Regions from separate parts of the Nocardia sp. NBC_00881 genome, predicted to be linked through region 3. Evidence: riboswitches for the same ligand, from Rfam matches in the RefSeq annotation. Region 3 holds a riboswitch; each other region holds the start of a gene.
What was found. Region 3 has a riboswitch for cobalamin ahead of OH799_RS26650 (CbtB-domain containing protein). Riboswitches for the same ligand answer to the same signal wherever they lie in the genome.
Positions count from the first base shown of each region.

Region 1: another riboswitch for cobalamin. It lies ahead of metE (5-methyltetrahydropteroyltriglutamate--homocysteine S-methyltransferase); the one in region 3 lies ahead of OH799_RS26650 (CbtB-domain containing protein).
Region 2: another riboswitch for cobalamin. It lies ahead of cobN (cobaltochelatase subunit CobN); the one in region 3 lies ahead of OH799_RS26650 (CbtB-domain containing protein).

Region 1 is NZ_CP108798.1:3,611,185-3,614,454, reverse strand. It holds gene metE (5-methyltetrahydropteroyltriglutamate--homocysteine S-methyltransferase) at 1-1,489, opposite strand, end outside; cobalamin riboswitch at 1,631-1,819, opposite strand; gene OH799_RS15030 (pyruvate carboxylase) at 2,214-3,270, shown strand, end outside.
Region 2 is NZ_CP108798.1:2,441,367-2,444,636, forward strand. It holds gene cobN (cobaltochelatase subunit CobN) at 1-1,694, opposite strand, end outside; cobalamin riboswitch at 1,728-1,849, opposite strand; gene OH799_RS09395 (nuclear transport factor 2 family protein) at 1,923-2,363, opposite strand; gene cobG (precorrin-3B synthase) at 2,517-3,270, shown strand, end outside.
Region 3 is NZ_CP108798.1:6,188,524-6,191,793, reverse strand. It holds gene OH799_RS26660 (alpha/beta fold hydrolase) at 1-637, opposite strand, end outside; gene mhuD (mycobilin-forming heme oxygenase MhuD) at 697-1,011, shown strand; cobalamin riboswitch at 1,091-1,246, shown strand; gene OH799_RS26650 (CbtB-domain containing protein) at 1,276-1,470, shown strand; gene OH799_RS26645 (CbtA family protein) at 1,461-2,243, shown strand; gene OH799_RS26640 (hypothetical protein) at 2,280-2,858, shown strand; gene OH799_RS26635 (OsmC family peroxiredoxin) at 2,833-3,270, opposite strand, start outside.

The DNA of each region.
Region 1 (3,270 bases), 2.6 Mb from region 3:
GCACCAGTACATCCAGCCCGAGCCTCTCTTGTAGCGCGACGACATCCGCGATCTCGGCGCGCATCCGGCGCACGTACTCGGCTTGGTCGATCTCGCCCTTGCGCAGCGCGGCCCGCGCCAACCGGATCGCGGAGGTCTGCGGGTACGAACCAATCGTCGTGGTCGGTAGTGCGGGCAGCCGCAAACGATCCCGCTGCAGTTCGCGCCGCTGCTCGGCGGGCGCGCGCCGGACGGCGTCCGGTCCGAGCGCGGCCAGCCGGGCCCGCACCCGCGGATCGTTCAGCCGGGGATCCGACCGCCGAGATTCGAGCGCCGAACGAGTCGTCGTCAATTCGGCGCCGATCGCCTCGGCGCCCTCGCTCAGCCCGGTCGCGAGCAGACGCACCTCCGCCACCTTCTCCGCGCCGAAGGCCAGCCACGACCGCAGCCGCTCGTCCAGCCGCGTCTCCGTGGCCAGCGTGTACGGCACGTGCAGCAGCGAGCACGAGCTCGAAACAGCCACGTGCGCTGCGGAACCCAGCAAAGTTCCGAGGGTCGCCAGGCCGTGGTCGAGATCGGTGCGCCATACATTGCGACCGTCCACGACACCCGCCACCACCAGCTTGCGCGCCAGAGCAGGCACCGCAGCCACCTCCGAAACCTCGGTGCCGGAGGTGAAGTCGATCGCGACACCCTCGATATCGGTGTCCGCCAGTACGGTGAGCGCGGCATCAGGGTGCCCGAAATAGGTCGCGACGAGGATCGCGGGACGATCGGTCGCGGCGGACAGATCCTCGTAGGTGACGCGCACCAGAGCGATCTCGTCCGCGGTGAGATCGGTAACAAGCGCCGGTTCGTCGATTTGCACCCACTCCGCACCCGCGGTGGCCAGCCGCCGCAGCAGCTCGCGATACAGCGGAAGCAGCTCGATCAGCCGAGCCAGTGGCGCACTGCCCGTCGCTTTCGCCAGCCTCGAGAAGGTGACCGGGCCGATCACCACCGGTCGCGCGGGCACGCCCAGCGCGAGCGCCTCCCGCAGTTCCTCCAGCAGCTTCTCGGGGTGCAGCGAGAACTGGGTTTCCGGGCCGATTTCCGGCACCAGATAGTGGTAGTTGGTGTCGAACCACTTGGTCATCTCCAGTGGCTCGACCGTGTCGGTGCCGCGCGCGGCGGCGAAGTATCGATCCAGGGGATCGGTGATCTCGGCGACCCGAGGTGGCAACGCGCCGAGCAGGACAGCTGTATCGAGCATCTGGTCGTAGTAGGAGAAGGTGCCGATCGGGATCGAGTCGAGGCCGGCGGCCAGCAATTCGGTGAGCTGGGCGTGCCGGAGGTCGCGCGCGACGGCGTGCAACTCCTCGGCGCCGATCCTGCCCGCCCAGTAGGCTTCGGTCGCCCGCTTGAGCTCGCGCCGCGGCCCCACCCGAGGTAGCCCGAGAACCGTCGCGGTGAACGGCTTCTGATGTGAAACAGTCACGATGTTTCTCCATTGCTGAGGTCGAAAAGCCATCGCCATACGGGTAGCCGGAGAACCAGTGACATGCCGGAGATGTACCCGGCTGAGGGAGCCCGACACGTCCGCGCTGGTGGTCCGCACGCCCAAATCCACGAGGCGGTGGCCGCCGGGTACGGCGTACCCGGCACGGCTGGCAGGTCTTCGGACTCGCGGGCACCGGCCGGGCGGTCCCGGCCGGTGCCGGGTCTCGCCTGATGGCCGACCTACTGGCCGTCGCTTCCCAAGTCGCGGAACCTTCCGGCTCGGTGAACTCAGTGCCTGGTGACGGCGGTCGTTCCTGCATACCGCTGCGGGACAGTCCCGGATTCCCACCGGGTTCCCTCTCGCCCCCCGTGGCGTCTCCGCACGAGTGGGCTCGACCCATTGCGCGACGTCGGGGCTCCGTCTCGTCGTGCGCCGGTGAACCAGCTGCACTCCCAGCATAGGACGGGCGGCGTCGCGGCTGCTCGACCGGCTCGGAAACCCACGTGGATCCCCGCCGATCGAAATCAGGTGTTCCCTGTGCAGGCGCTGCGTAGAGCAGGTTTCCGGCTGTTCAGGGCGGAGCCGGAAAAGTTTCGGTCGCCAGTCGCGGGAGTCGGTAAGTGATCAGTTTCGGGCTGGGAACGTGTCGCCCTGGTGAACGCGACTTCGCAACGATGCCAGCCGTCGTTGCGAAGAGTCCTGCGAAAGGGACTTCCGTGTCGGTGCGATGGGCGGTGCCGGGTACCTTAAGCCAATGTTCTCGAAAGTCTTGGTTGCAAACCGTGGCGAGATCGCCATCCGGGCCTTCCGCGCGGCTTACGAACTCGGCATCGGGACGGTGGCCGTGTTCCCCTACGAGGACCGCAATTCGGTTCACCGGCTGAAGGCGGCGGAGTCGTATCAGATCGGCGAGGCGGGCCACCCGGTGCGGGCCTACCTTTCCATCGACGCGATCATCGAGGCGGCCAAGTCGGCGGGTGCGGACGCGGTCTACCCGGGGTACGGCTTCCTTTCGGAGAACCCGGACCTGGCGGCAGCCTGCGCCCGCGAGGGCATCACCTTCATCGGCCCCTCCGCCGAGGTGCTCGAACTCGCGGGTCACAAGGCGCGCGCGATCGAAGCCGCCAAGGCGGCCGGTCTGCCGGTGCTGCGCTCCAGCGCACCGTCGGCGGACGTGGATGAGCTGGTCGCCGCGTCCCGGCAGCTCGAGTACCCGATCTTCGTCAAGGCCGTCGCGGGCGGCGGCGGTCGTGGCATGCGGCGGGTCGCCGATGCCACGCACCTGCGCGAATCGATCGAGGCGGCCTCGCGCGAGGCCGAGTCGGCGTTCGGTGATCCCACCGTGTTTCTGGAACAGGCGGTGGTGAACCCGCGCCACATCGAAGTGCAGATCCTGGCCGACCAGCACGGCAACGTGATGCACCTGTTCGAGCGGGATTGCTCGGTGCAGCGCCGCCACCAGAAGGTGATCGAACTCGCGCCCGCCCCGAACCTGGATCCCGCACTGCGCGCACGTATCTGCGCCGACGCGGTGGCCTTCGCGCGACAGATCGGCTACAGCTGTGCGGGCACCGTCGAATTCCTGCTCGACGAGCGCGGCAACCACGTCTTCATCGAGATGAACCCGCGAATCCAGGTCGAGCACACGGTGACCGAGGAGATCACCGACGTCGACCTGGTGCAGTCGCAGCTGCGGATCGCGGCGGGTGAGACACTCGAGCAACTGGGCCTGAGCCAGGACTCGGTCACGATCCGCGGCGCCGCGCTGCAGTGCCGGATCACCACCGAGGACCCGGCCAACGGATTCCGCC
Region 2 (3,270 bases), 3.7 Mb from region 3:
CGCCGCTTGGCCTGGGTGCCTTCGCCGGGGTCGTTCACCAGGAACGGGTAGATCAGCGGCAGGTCGCCGAGCGCGGCGTCGGTGCCGCAGGAGGCGGACATGCCGAGCGTTTTGCCGGGCAGCCATTCCAGATTTCCGTGCTTGCCGAGGTGCACCATCGCGTCGGCGGCGAAGCCCTCGGGCGCGCTGAGCCAGCGGTAGGCGGCCAAGTAGTGGTGGCTCGGCGGCAGGTCGGGGTCGTGGTAGATGGCGACCGGATTCGCGCCGAAGCCGCGCGGCGGCTGCACCATCAGCACGACGTTGCCGAAACGCAGTGCCGCGATCACGATCTCGCCATTCGGGTCGGACGAGCGGTCGACGTAGAGCGCGCCCGGCGGCGGGCCCCACGCCTCGACGACGGCTTCACGCAGATCCTCGGGCAGCGTGTCGAACCATGCGGCATAGGTGGCCGCGCCGATGCGGATCGGATTGCCCTCCAGCTGTTCGGAGGTCAGCCAGTCCGGATCCTGTCCGCCCGCCGCGATGAGGGCGTGGATGAGGGTGTCTCCGTCGCGTTCGTCCAGGCCTGGGACCTCGCCGGAATCGCCGAGATCGTATCCGGCGGCACGCATTTCAGTGAGCAGCCGGATCGCGCTCGCCGGGGTGTCCAAGCCGACGGCATTGCCGATGCGGGCATGCTTGGTCGGGTAGGCCGACATCATGACGGCGACGCGCTTGCGTGCGGCGGGAATGTAGCGCAGGCGGGCGTAGCGCGTCGCGATACCCGCGACGCGAGCCGCACGTTCGGGGTCGGGAACGTAGGTCGACAGGCCGTCGGCATCGAACTCTTTGAACGAGAACGGGACCGTGATGATCCGGCCGTCGAACTCCGGCACGGCGACCTGTGTGGCGACGTCCAGTGGCGACAGGCCGTCGTCGCTCGCCTCCCACTGGGCGCGGCCGCTGGTCAGACAGAGTCCCTGCAGGATGGGCACATCCAGATCGGCGAGCGCGCCGACGTCCCACGCCTCGTCCTCGCCGCCGGCGGAGGCGGTGGCGGGTTTGCTTCCTCCCGCGGCCAGCACTGTGACCACCAGGGCGTCGGCCTGCCGCAGGGTGGCGAGGAGTTCCGGCTCAGCAGTACGCAGCGACGCGCAGTATAGCGGCAGCGGGCGCGTTCCCGCGTTTTCGAGCGCGGTGCACAGGGCGTCGATATAGGCGGTGTTGCCCGCGAGATGCTGTGCGCGGTAATAGATCACCGCGACCGTGGGCCCGTCGACCGGCGCCGCGGCACGGTCCAGTTCACCCCAGCTGGGCAGCTGGACCGGCGGCTCGAAGCCGTGCCCGGTGAGCAGCACAGTGTCGGACAGGAAGTTGTGCAGCTGACGCAGGTTGCCCGGGCCGCCGGCGGCGAGGTAGTTGTGCGAGCCCGCCGCGACACCGCCCGGCACGGTCGAGCACTCCATCAGCTCGGCGTCCGGAGCGATCTCGCCGCCGAGCGCCACCATCGGAACGCCGCTGGCACGCAGTGCAGCCAGCCCCTCCTCCCACGCCCGCTTGCCACCGAGGATGCGCACGATCACCAGATCGACGCCGTCGAGCAGGCCGGGCAGATCGTCGACCAGCAGGCGAGCAGGGTTGCCCCACCGGTAGTCGGCGCCGCTGGCGCGGGCACTCAGCAGATCGGTGTCGGATGTGGACAGCAACAAAAACACGGGTGGCAGCCTTCCTCGGGTGACGCGCCCATCGGGGGTTCGCTGCTCGCCGGAGAGGGTCTGGCTTTCACAGTGGCGCGACCGCACCGGATTTCCACCGGTTTCCTCGTCGTCCGCCGAGCAAGCAAATGCTACCCGCCGCCCGAGTCCGGCTTTCCCGTGTGTCCTGCTCGGGGACGGCGGCAAGGCTCCGCGGCGCGGGTGGCCGAAAAGTTGTCCACTATCCGACTAGGTCAAGTCGCCGTTCCCGTCGACGACCTTCAGATAATAGTGGAACCGGTCGATCCGCCATCCATCCGCGGTGCGCACGGTGCCCAGCGAATAGCTGCCGACAAACGTGCGGGTCTTGCCGTTGGCCGCCGAGTTCTTCACGTGGACAGCGATCGCGTCGGCGTGCGCGATCGCGACGTCACCCCGAAGATCGATCAGGTGATTACCGGACTGGTGGTGCACCTCGTCCAGCTCGGCGAGCCCAGTCCGCCAGTCCTCGACGATGTCGGCCGCGGCCCGATCCCCGACCGGCCCGCCGAACCCGCCGTCGAAATCCACCGTGGACGTGAAAACCTCCCCCAGCAACCCCTCCCACCGACGCTGGTCGGTGTACACGAACAACTTTGTGATCACCTCAACGATATCGAGCCGGTCCGCCACCGTAGCGATTTCAGACATCCGCCCACCCTAAACGACCACACACCGCTGAACCGGACGCCCGCCGCCGACGATCCACTCCACATCGGGTGGCATCCCTGTCGCGGTGAGCCAGCGGATACACCGGGCCGGCGCGGGCCCTCCGCCTGGCGGTGTCCGTAGGCTGAGGAGGCTATGGCGCGACATGTTGCTGATTCCTGTCCCGGCGTGCTGCGGCTGCACGAGGCGGCCGACGGGCCGCTGGCGCGGATTCGGGTGCCCGGCGGGCGGGTGGAGCCCGCGCAGTGGCAGGTGCTCGCCGAGGCTGCGCGCGACCTCGGGGACGGGAATATCGAGCTCACCGCGCGCGGCAACGTCCAACTGCGCCGGATATACGACGCCACGGCACTGACGGAACGGCTGGCCGGCGCGGGTCTGCTGCCGAGCCGCACCCACGAGCGGGTGCGCAATATCGTTGCCTCTCCACTGTCCGGACGGATCGGCGGACTGACGAACGTGCACGCGCTGGTACCCGCACTGGATGCCGGGCTGCTCGCCGCGCCGCGTCTGGCCGACCTGCCGGGCAGGGTGCTGTTCTCACTCGACGACGGTCGAGGCGATGTCAGCGGACTCGGCGCCGACATCGGTGTGCATGCCGTCGCCACGGACGACTTCGCGCTGCTACTGGCCGGAGGCGACAGCGGCATCCGGATCACCGCCGACGACGCGGTCGACGTCATGCTCGCCGCCGCGCACGGCTTCCTGGAGCTGCGCGGCGACGACCCAGGCCGGTGGCGGTTGCGCGACCTCGAGCGCGGCGCTGAACGCCTAGCCGATCTCCTGGGTCTCTCACCCAGGCCCGATCGAATCGAATTCGCTGCGGGCCAGGATATTCCGATCGGTTGGCTGGAGCAGGACGACGGATTGGTCGGTCTCGGCGCCGGCGTGC
Region 3 (3,270 bases):
CTGGATGAACGGCAGCCATTTGCCGCATCTGTCCCGGTGGAGTGATGGTGTTCGCGCCCTCGAGCAACAGGGCGGGAACCCGGACGGCGCGCCATTGCTCCCAGAAGTCGCGGGCCCCCCACTCCTCGGCGATGTCGCGGAAGGTGGCGACCGAGCCGTGCAGCCGGTATCCGTCCGGCCCGTACTCGAACGAATTCAGGAAATACCGCCCCGCCACCGGCCCGAAAAACGACAGCACCGCATCGGCGTCGGGAAACGGCTGCGGCCATGCTTCGATCATCGCGGCCCAGTTCGCCGCGGTGCGGCCGGTGAAATCCGGTGCGATGTCCTCGATCACCAGCGCCCGCACCCGCTCGGGGTATGTCGCGGCGAACACCCAGCCGTGCAGCGCGCCCATCGAATGCCCGATCAGCACCATCGGGTCGATGATCTCGGCCGTGTTCGCTGCCAGGTCCGCCACGAATGCCTCGGTGGTCAGCTCCTCGGGCGCGGGCCTGCCGTGCCCGGCGGCGTCGAGGGTGTAGACATGGCCGTATTCCCGCAGCCAGTCCAGCTGGTGGCGCCAGGTGCGCGCGCTGCCCATCAGCCCGTGCAGCAGCAGGATCGGCACGCCTGCTCCGCCTTCGTCGTGCAACATCGGTTCGACAATACGAGGCACCGAGCAACCGCTCGGCGGCAGCGGCTAGCTTGGATCACATGGCTGTTGTGAAGATCAACGCGATCGAGGTTCCCGAGGGCGCGGGCCCCGAGCTGGAGAAGCGGTTCGCCCATCGTGCGCACGCGGTCGAAGGATCGCCCGGTTTCCTCGGATTCCAGCTGCTGCGCCCAGTCGCTGGTGACAACCGATATTTCGTTGTCACCCAGTGGGATTCGGAGGAATCCTTTGCGGCATGGCGGGACGGGCCCGCGCGCGAGGCGCACGCGGGTGAGCGCCAGAAGCCGGTCTCGACGGGCGCCTCGCTGCTGGAGTTCGAGGTCGTGCTGGACGTGGCCGCGAAGCCTTCGAACTGACCCGAATGCCTACCGCCGGGCAGGTTCGCCCTGCCCGGCGACTCGCCCGACGTCGTGGTACCGCCGTGCCGATTGGTGTTGACGCCGGGCGCCTCCGAGTGCCACAGTTCGAAGGACAAACGCGAGGGTGATGCGGTAATTCCGGTGTGATTCCGGAGCGGTCGCGCCACTGTGTTCCACGCACCGAGCCCCGGTGCCGGAAAGCCAGACACCGGCACCGTCGCGTCACCACCCAACGGGACGCGTATCCCAAGGAGGACTCGAATGGCCATCGCGCATTCACCCAGCCGGGCAACCGACTCCCTGGCCACCGTGCTGGTCACGGTTGGTGTCGTACTTCTCGCACTACTCACGCTGTACCTGGTCGGTTTCGACCAGGGCGTCATCTCGCGCAGCGGGATGTACCTGCACGAGCTGATGCATGACGGACGCCACCTGCTGGGGCTTCCGTGCCACTGATCGGTTCGCTTCGGACCTTGTTGCTTCGCGGCCTGCTGGCCGGCCTCGTCGCCGGTCTGCTCGGCGCGACAGTCGGTTATGCCGTGGGCGAGCCCAAGGTGGACGCCGCGATCGCCATCGAAGAAGCCGACTCTGCCGCCGGACACACGCATGCCGAATCGACGGGCGGGCATTCGCACGGTGACGAGGACGAGCCACTGGTGAGCCGCAGCGGACAGAAAGCCGGACAGTTCCTCGCGCTCGGGCTCGCCGGGCTCGCGCTCGGTGCCATCTACGCCTCGGTCGCGCATGTCGCGCGTCGCTACACCACGCTGTCCGGGTCGAGGCTCGCGCTGGCGCTCGGCGTCGGCGGCTGGGCCGCGATCGTCGCGGTGCCGTTCTTCAAATACCCGGCCAATCCACCGGCGGTGGGAGATCCGGGCACCATCAACGAACGCACCCTGCTCTGGCTGGCGGCGGTGCTGCTCGGCATCGTGGCCGTCGGGGCAGCGGTGTCGGTGTTCAAGGTGCTGGGTGCACAACTGTCCACGTTCCGGTTGATCGGGGGCTTTGCCGCATTCGTCCTCGTGACGGTGCTCGGCTACCTCCTGCTGCCCGGTGTGAACGAGGTGAGCGCGGACTTCCCGGCCGCCCTACTGTGGCAGTTCCGGGTGGCGTCGCTGGCAGAGACAGCCACGCTGTGGGTCTGCCTGGCACTCGGGTTCGCGGCCCTCACCGAATTCGCTACACGCACTGATACCGCGGTACGAGACACCATCGCTACCGCGGGCTGATCCGCGTCCGGAATTCGCAAGGCAGTGTCGGTTCACATGACCGGCACTGCCTTCTCCGTCCGGCCCGCACGGGCGACCGCAACCCCACCCCGAGCTGTCCGCGTCGCGTTCGTCGGGCTCGCCGTCGCCTTGCTGGCGGGAGTCGCCGAGGCAATCGCGCGGGTCGCGTGGGCCTTCGATCGCGACGAGGCCGACATCGCGGACCTAGCGACCGGGTTCGGCCTGCGCATGGCGACCTACCTGCTGGTTCTGGCCGTCGCCATTCGGATGACGCATGGCGACCGCTGGGCCCGCCTCCTGCTCACTGTAGGCATCGGCGTGCTCGGCTTGGTCTCGCTGATCATCGAACCGCTGGCCGCGGTGCTGTCCGCCAACGAACTAGGCGACCTTTTCATCGACCTCACACCCGAATCGTTCCTGCTCGGTGCTTTCCGGGCAGTCCACATAGCTGGCGTCCTTGTCGCTATCCCGGCCCTCTACACCCGCCCCGCACGCCGCTACTTCCGGAAAGGGCGAGCCATCGCATCACCGCATGGCTCCCCGCACACCCTGCACGCAAGATGTGCGAAGAACCAAGCCGCGATGCGAACTACGCCAACGCCGCGTCGAGGGTGATGTGGTCGACGCCAGCGAGGGCCTTGCTGACGGGGCAGCCCGCCTTGGCGGCCTCAGCGGCGGCCTGGAAGGCGTCGGCGTCGATGCCGGAGACGCGACCGCGGACGGTCAACTTGATTCCGGTGATCCGGAAGCCGCCCGCCGGATCCGGTCCTAGGGTCACGTCGGCGGCGATGTCCAGGCTCTCCGGGGTGCCACCCGCGTTGCCGATCTGCGCCGAGAGGGCCATCGCGTAGCAGGAGGAGTGCGCGGCCGCGATCAGTTCCTCCGGGCTGGTCGTGCCGTTGGCGTCCTCCGCGGAACGCTTGGGGAACGATACGTCGTACTTGCCGACCCCCGAACTGGCCAGCTCGACCTGTCCCGAACCCTCCTGCAGAGTGCCGGTCCAAGCAGTACGCGCGGTACGTGTGGG